2 regions of the Castellaniella sp. genome follow, and region 1 is predicted to be linked to the other one. Evidence: predicted binding sites of a transcription regulator. Region 1 holds the regulator's gene; the other holds the start of a gene.
What was found. The regulator sigma-54, encoded in region 1, starts transcription at its own class of promoters, with help from an activator protein. The targets are predictions, from matches to a motif close to TGGCANGNAANCTGCTTT.
Positions count from the first base shown of each region.

Region 2: a site for sigma-54 is predicted at 1,419-1,436, ahead of glnA (type I glutamate--ammonia ligase). Genes of this name have one in related genera too.

Region 1 is NZ_JAUCCU010000001.1:1,708,933-1,713,144, forward strand. It holds gene VDP81_RS08255 (PLP-dependent cysteine synthase family protein) at 1-460, opposite strand, end outside; gene VDP81_RS08260 (hypothetical protein) at 554-1,120, opposite strand; gene rpoN (RNA polymerase factor sigma-54) at 1,127-2,479, shown strand; gene VDP81_RS08270 ((2Fe-2S)-binding protein) at 2,501-2,752, shown strand; gene bfr (bacterioferritin) at 2,888-3,352, shown strand; gene VDP81_RS08280 (LLM class flavin-dependent oxidoreductase) at 3,387-4,212, opposite strand, start outside.
Region 2 is NZ_JAUCCU010000002.1:744,765-748,976, forward strand. It holds partial or broken gene rdgB (RdgB/HAM1 family non-canonical purine NTP pyrophosphatase) at 1-79, shown strand, start outside; gene hemW (radical SAM family heme chaperone HemW) at 109-1,311, shown strand; gene glnA (type I glutamate--ammonia ligase) at 1,506-2,918, shown strand; gene glnL (nitrogen regulation protein NR(II)) at 2,928-3,881, shown strand; gene ntrC (nitrogen regulation protein NR(I)) at 3,878-4,212, shown strand, end outside.

The DNA of each region.
Region 1 (4,212 bases):
TATCGGCGATGGCCTGCGCCACGGCATAGATTTCGTGGGTGTGATCCACGAAGTGGCAATGGCCGCCAAAGCATTCGATGGCCTGGATTTTCTGCTGGCTGGTGGACTTGGGCATGACCGCTGTAAACGGCAGGCCCAGCAGGCGGGCGAAATAGGCTTCGGAAACCGCAGTTGATCCGGATGAGGCCTCGACCAGAGTGGTCTGGCGGCGGATGTGTCCGTTGCAGATGCCGTACAGGAACAGCGACCGCGCCAGCCGATGTTTCAGGCTGCCGGTGGGGTGGGTGCTTTCATCCTTGAAGTAGATGTCGATGCTGGCCAGGCCGGGGAAATCCGGCTTGACCAGGTGCGTATCCGCCGAGCGTCGGCCGTCGGCCTCCAGGATGGTGATGGCGTGTCGGGTCCAGCTGCGGTCATCGGCTGACAGGGCCGAAGGGGTGTCGGAGGGGCGTGCGGTCATGAGGGCAGTATCCTGTATCGTGCCCGACGATCGATCAGGGGGCACTTGGCCTTGAGACTAACAGATCATAATCCTTGCCGCGCCGCCGCTTTCCTATTGGCTGTTTTGCTGGCGGTCGCGGGCGTTTTTCAGCGTTGCCAGCTGCAAGGCGGCCTGTTGCAGGCGTGCAGAGCGCCCGCGGCTGAGCTCTTGTTGGGCCAGCTGCAGGTCGCCTACGCGCAAGGGGTCGTCCTGGGGCTGCCAGGCCCACAGCAGCACATCCAGGGCGGGGGCCGACAGTTGTTGGGCCAGTTGTTGAAACGAATGGTCGTCTACCGTTTTGCGGCGTGCTTGGGCCATGATGCGACGGATGGCCAACGAGACCAGCCAGGCCAGCATGATGGTGACCAGGGCGACCAGCGCCCACCAGAAGTAAGGGTTATAGCGCTGCAGCAAGGCCGTGGCTTCAGTTCCCACCACATGGTTTCCGGCATAATCAATACCATTGCCAAAGGCCAGCAGGCGATTCAGCAGGTCATACCAGACCAGTACCACCAGTACCACAACGGCGGTGGCCATGAGTTTTGCTGCGGCGGTCAAGCGCATCAGGGTTTTGCGCAACAAGCTGGAGTCCTGAGGGCTGGGAGTTTTGAAGGCGTCCTGAGTCATGGTGTCAGTCAAGTGAATATGCGTACGCAAGCGTCCCTGGAGCTGGGGCAGCATCAGCAATTGGTGCTGACCCCGCAACTGCGTCAAGCGCTGAACCTGCTGCAGTGTTCGACCCAGGAACTGGATTTGGAAATTGCCCGGGCTCTGACGGAAAACCCCTTGTTGCAGCGTGATGAAACGCCACCCGAGGCGGCATCGGCACAAGCTGAAATGCTGGAGCACCGTTGGGCGCAGCCCACGAGCCGGACAGTAACGGATGATATGCCAGAATCGCCTGCCGCGCAGAGTCTGGCCGATCATCTGTTGCAGCAATTGCATACGACCCGGGCCTCGGCGCGGGATCAAGCCCTGGTGACTCTGTTGATCGACGATCTGGATGAACATGGGCGGCTGGATTTTGATCCCGCTGCTTATACGGCAGTTTTACCCAGCAGCCTGGGTGTTGAGGATGAAGAATGGCAGACGGCCCTGCGGCTGTTGCAGTCTTTTGATCCCGCCGGAATCGGTGCACGCAGCCTGTCCGAATGCCTGCGCTTGCAGCTGCGTGCCCGGGCCGCCGAATGGCCTGCCGCCGTGCTGGCGACGGCCTTGCAGTTGACGCGGCACCTGGAGGATCTGGCGGCTGGCCGTTGGGCCAAGCTCTGTGCAGCACTGGCTTGCGACCGGGATCAGTTGGAACTGGCCCGCCAGGCCATTCTGCGGCTTGATCCCCACCCAGCCAGTGCCTGGACAGACGAGGCACCTGCTTACATCGTGCCGGATATCCTTTTTTATCATGCGGCCAGCGGCTGGCAGGCCAGCCTGAATCCGGCGCTGGAACCGCGCGTGCGCGTCGATCCGGATTTATTGGCCCAGATGGAGGACACTACCACTGGGCCGGTTCTGCGCGAGTCTCTGCAGCAGGCGCGCTTGCTGATTGCGCAACTGGGCCAGCGGCGGCATACGATTTTGCGGGTGGCCGAATGTATCGCGGTGCACCAGCAGGCTTTTCTGGATCATGGGCAGGCTGCCCTGCGACCCTTGGTATTGCGCGAGGTGGCTCAGGTTCTGGGTTTGCATGAGTCTACGATTTCCCGGGCGACGCGCTTGAAATATGCCCAGACCCCCTGGGGGATTTGCGAGCTGAAGTATTTTTTTGCAACAGGTGTCCAGACCGATACCGGTGAGGATGCGTCGGCCCAGGCGATTCAGGCGGTGATGCGCCGCCTGCTGGCTGCCGAGCAGCCGGAAAAACCCTGGTCTGATGCGCGTTTGACCACGTTGCTGGCCGAGCAAGGCTTTGTGATTGCCCGCCGCACTGTCGCCAAATATCGTGAAGCCATGGGAATACCGGTGGCCAGCCTGCGCAAGAAACGCTTGTCATCGGCGTAATAAAGGATAATAATGATTCGCATGTATATTTGTGTATGCAACGCGATCAGCGAACGCCATGTCCAGGAAGCCATTGCCCAAGGGGCAAAGGATCTCAGCGACCTGCAGGCCCAACTGGGGGTCGCCACCTGTTGCGGCCAATGCGCCGAGACTGCCACCGACTATCTACCGGGTGGGCAGTATGCCGCCGATGCCATGCCGCCGGCAGTCGAGCCTGATCACGTGGTGCAAGTCCCCATGCTGGCCAGCACCGAGATTCGCCGCGTCGCTTGATGCGTTTGGCCTTCTGCCAGCTTCAGACCCTGCTCATCTCATGAGCAGGGCATCCCTGTCTATCTGTCCGATTACCTGCTAGCCTTATGGCTTACAGTCTGCATAGGTGTAGGCTGCGTCAGCCAGGAGCACATCATGAAGGGCGATAAGACCGTTATTCAATACCTCAACCAACAGCTCAAAAACGAGCTCTCCGCCATCAACCAGTATTTTCTGCATGCCCGCATGATGAATCACTGGGGCTACGAAAAACTGGGCAAACACGAATACGACGAGTCCATCGGCGAGATGAAACATGCCGATATGCTGATTCAGCGCATCTTTACCCTGGATGGTCTGCCTAATCTCCAGGATTTGCATAAGCTGATGATCGGTGAGTCCGTGCCGGAGATCCTGTCTTGCGATCTGAAGCTGGAAACCGCCGCTCAGGCCACCGTCAAGGAAGCCATGAAATACTGCGAATCAGTGCAGGATTATGCGTCGCGCGATCTCTTTCTGACGATCCTGAACGATACCGAGGAACACATAGACTGGCTGGAGACCCAACTGGATCTGGTCGAACAGCTGGGCCTGCAGAACTATCTGCAATCGCAGGTGTAATCAGGCGCTGTCGGGTTGGGGGGCTTCCTGCTTCCTAGCCAAGGCCAAGATGGCTGCGTAGCGTGTGGCCTTGGTATGCGCGCCTGAAAAGCCCGCGATCCTGCAGGATCGGTATCACCTGCTCAATGAAGTCGTCCAGGCTGCCTGGCAGCGAGGGGGGCATCAGATTGAAGCCGTCTGCCCCCTCGTTTAGAAACCAGTGCTCGATATGGTCAGCGATCTGATCCGGGGTGCCAACGACGGTGCAGTGGCCTCCCCCGGCGGCCAGCCGTCCAAGCAGTTGGCGCAATGTGGGTTGTTCAGTCTCGATGATGCGCAATATGGTGGCATAGCGGCCTTTGGGGCCCGAGAAATCCTCTAGCGCAGGCAGTGGCGGCACAGGCGCATCCAAGGCCCAGCCCTGGCAGTCCTGAAAAATAAACCCTTCTAATTGCCTGAGCGACGACTGAACAGGCAGCAGAGCGTCCAGCGCCTGTTGTTTGGCGCGTGCCTCTGCCTGGGTGGATGCCACATAAGTCACCAGGCCAGGCAAAATCGGTACTGGCTCGGATCTGCCCGCCGCTTTGACGCGTTGTTTGATGTCACGATAATAGGCCTGGGCGGCAGGCAGGTCGTGGGCGACAGCGTAGATGGCTTCGGCGTGCCGTGCAGCAAGCGCCCGGCCTTGTGGTGAGGCGCCTGCCTGGAATAGAACGGGACGGCCCTGAGGCGGTCGCGGAACGGTGAGTGGGCCGTCTACCCGAAAATAGGCGCCTTGGTGTTTGATGGCATGCACGCGGGCGGGATCGGCGTAGGGCCCTTGGCGATCACACAGCAGGGCATTTGTGTCCCAGCTGTCCCAAAGCGCTTTGACGACAGAC
Region 2 (4,212 bases), on a different contig from region 1:
TCAACTGAGTCACCGTGCGCGCGCCTTGCGTGCTTTGCTGCAGGCGTTGCGCAGCGAATATGCGGCGCCAACGCATTAAAAGGCCGATCCGTGAAAAAATTAGTGCGTGTGCCGCAGCCCGAACCCGATACCGGTGGCAAGCCCGGGGTCAGGGGACGGCCCGGCCTGGCTGCATTGCCTCCTCTGTCTATCTATGTGCACGTGCCTTGGTGTGTGCATAAATGTCCCTATTGTGATTTCAATTCGCACGAACGCAGTGGCGAGCTGCCCGAACAGGCATATCTGCAGGCCCTGCAGGCGGATTTGGAACAAGCCTTGCCGGATGTCTGGGGACGGCCAGTATCGACCGTCTTTTTCGGGGGCGGCACCCCCAGCTTGCTGTCGGCGGATGCCGTCGACCAGATCATCAGCCTGCTGCGGGCGACCCTCAGTCTGCCGCCGGATGCGGAGATCACGCTGGAAGCCAATCCAGGCACCGCAGAGGCGGCGCGGTTCCAGGCTTATGCCCAGGCAGGGGTGAACCGGATTTCCCTGGGCATCCAAAGCTTCAATGACGATAAGCTGCGCCGATTGGGGCGCATCCATGATGCCGCCCAGGCGCGTGCCGCCATCGAGATGGCCCAGCAGGCCGTCGAGCGCGTGAATCTGGACCTGATGTTTGCCCTGCCCGAGCAGACCCTGGCTCAATGCGAGCAAGACCTGCGCGAGGCCCTGGCTTTTCAGACAGAGCACTTGTCGCTGTACCACCTGACGCTGGAGCCCAATACGGTATTTGCCAAATATCCGCCACCTGTGCCGGGCGACGAACTGAGCGCCACCATGCAGGACCGGGTGGCCGAGCTTGCCGCGGCTGCAGGCCTGGATCGCTACGAGGTTTCCGCCTATGCCAAGCCAGGTCAGGCCTGCCTGCATAATCTGAACTATTGGCAATTTGGGGATTACCTGGGCATAGGGCCAGGCGCACATTCAAAGATTTCCTTCCAGAATCGCATCATCCGCCAGGCCAGGGCTCGTATGCCTGATGCCTGGATGCGGCTGGCCCAAGAGCACACGGGCAAGCACATCGTCGAACAACGCGAATTGAACCACCAGGACCTGGGCTTCGAGTTCATGCTGAATGCCCTGAGGCTACGTCATGGCGTAGAAGGCGGCCTGTTCATCGAGCGCACCGGGCTGTCGTTGATGACGCTTTTGCCGGCCATGCGTCGGGCCGTCGACAAAGGCTTACTGAAGCCCGGTCTGGATCGTGTCCAGGCCACGGACCAAGGCTGGCGGTTCCTGAATGATTTGCAGATGGAATTTTTAGCCTGATCGAATTCGGTGCGGATTAAAATCTAAAATGGTGCATATCAAATCTGGATGTGTTCCATTTTGGTGCAAATATGATTTATTTGTACCTTAACGGCAGATTGTGAATCTGGCACGGAATTTGCTTAATTTAAAAAGCGGATCTCAAGCACCAATCCGCTTCTACCTTTTCATATATTTTTGGCGCAGGAGCCCTCATGTCCACCCCAGAAAACGTCATTCAGCTCATTGCCGAGCGCGAAGTCACCTTCGTGGATTTTCGCTTTACCGATACCCTGGGTCGGGAACACCACCTGACCGTCCCTGCCAGCCAGGTGGATGAGGACCGGATGGAGTCCGGCGTGGCTTTCGACGGGTCATCCTTGCCCGGCTGGAAGGGCATCGAGGCCTCGGATATGGTGCTGATTCCCGATGCGACCTCAGCGCGCATGGACCCTTTCCGCGAGGAGTCCACCCTGATTCTGACCTGCGATGTGGTCGAACCCTCTGACCTCAAGGGGTATGACCGCGACCCACGCTCGCTGGCACGCCGCGCCGAGGCTTACCTGAAATCCAGCGGGCTGGGCGATACCGCTTATTTTGGCCCAGAGCCAGAATTCTTCGTCTTCGATGGCATCAGTTGGAAGGCCGATATGTCCGGCAGTTTCGTCAAAATCCATTCCAACGAAGGGGCCTGGTCCAATGCCGATGATGCCAACGGCACCAATCTGGGCTACCGGCCAGCCATCAAGGGCGGCTACGTGCCAGTGCCGCCGATTGACTCTTTTGCCGACATGCGCTCGGAGATGTGCCTGTTGATGGAACAAATGGGCGTGCCCGTGGAAATCCATCACCACGAAGTCGGTAACTGCGGCCAGCTGGAAATCGGCACCCGGTTCTCTACGCTGGTGCAGCGTGCCGACTGGACTCAAATCATGAAGTACGTGATTCGCAACGTCGCCCATGTTTACGGCAAGACGGCGACTTTCATGCCAAAGCCTGTGGTGGGGGATAACGGTTCGGGCATGCACGTACACCAGTCCATCTGGAAGGACGGCCAAAACCTGTTCGCCGGCAATGGCTATGGCGGTCTGTCCGAATTTGCGCTGTACTACATCGGCGGCATTATTCATCATGCCCGCGCCTTGAATGCCATCACGAACCCAGGCACGAACTCCTACAAGCGTCTGGTGCCGCACTACGAGGCCCCCGTCAAACTGGCCTATTCAGCGCGCAATCGCTCGGCCTCCATTCGCATTCCCTACGTCAGCAACCCCAAGGCACGGCGCGTCGAAGCGCGTTTCCCGGACCCCTTGGCCAATCCCTATCTGGCATTTTCGGCACTGATGATGGCCGGCCTGGATGGGGTGCAGAACAAAATCCATCCGGGCGATCCCGCAGATAAAAACCTGTATGACCTGCCACCCGAGGAAGACGCCAAGATCCCGACCGTTTGCTCATCGCTGGAGCAGGCCCTGGAAGCGCTGGATCGGGATCGGGAGTTCCTGACCCGGGGCGGGGTGTTCAGCAATGACTTGCTGGATGCCTATCTCGATCTGAAGGCCGTCGAACTCGATCGTCTGCGGGTAACACCGCACCCGGTTGAATTCGATATGTATTACGCGCTCTGACCCTATCCCATGGACCCGTCCGGCTTCGAAATACTGCAAACAGCGGTTTTGCTGCTGGACGAGTCCGGCCGGATTCGTTTTGCCAATGCTGCGGCAGAGACTTTGCTGGGGGTTTCGCGCCGCCAATTGCATGGCCAGGCGGCGGCGCCATATTTGGCTGATCAGACCAGTTTCCTGAAGACGCCACTGTCGTCGCCCCCCTGGGCCTGGTTGTTGGAAATTCCCGTCCACCAAGGCGGGCGTTATGAAGACCGCCTGCAGGCCCTGGCTGACCAGGCCGCCCAGCGCGAAACCCTGCGCAATCTGGCCCATGAAGTCCGCAATCCCCTGGCTGGCCTGCGTGCGGCGGCCCAGCTGTTGGACATGGAGCTCACACGCGATGATTTGCATGATTACACCCGAGTCATCATCGAGGAAGCAGACCGCCTTGCCGATCTGGTCACTCGTCTGGTGTCGCCGCAGCGTCAGGATTTTGAGCCAATACAGTTCAATATTCACGAAATCTGCGAACGTGTCCTGGCTTTGATCGAGCTTGAATTCGGCCAGCAGTTGACCGTGATCCGGGATTACGACGCTTCGGCGCCGGATATCTGGGCTGATCGGGATCGTCTGCTGCAAGCTTTGTTGAATGTGGTACGCAATGCCGCCCAGGCCCTGACTGAAGCAGAGGCCGTGCAGGCGCCTACTTTGCAGCTGCGCACCCGCATCCTGCATCAACCTGTCCTGCTGCAGGGTCAGCACCGGCTGGGCTTGCTGCTGGGGGTCATGGACAATGGCCCTGGCGTACCTGTGGCCTTGCAGGACAAAGTCTTCCATCCGCTGGTGACAGGGCGCGCACAGGGCAGCGGGCTGGGCTTGAACCTCGCCCAGGCTTGCTTGCAACAGCACGGCGGTGTACTGGAATTCGACTCACAGCCCGGCCTCACGGAGTTTCGTTTCTTGCTGCCCCTGGACAGGCCATGAAATCAATCTGGATTCTGGATGACGAGCCAGGCATGCGCTGGGTGCTGGAAAAAGCCCTGGATAAATCAGGCTGGCCCGTGCGCTGCTTTACCGACGGCCATGCGCTGGTTCGAGCCATCGAGGACTTATCCTCGGCCGAAGACTCCCAGGCACCGGCGGTGCTGGTATCGGATGTACGCATGCCCGGCCTGGATGGCTTTCAGGTCCTCAGCCGCGTCAAGGCGAGCCTGCCGACGCTGCCGGTCATTCTGATGACTGCCTATACCGACCTGGACACCACGGTGGCTGCATTTTCCCAAGGGGTTTTTGACTATCTGGCCAAGCCTTTTGA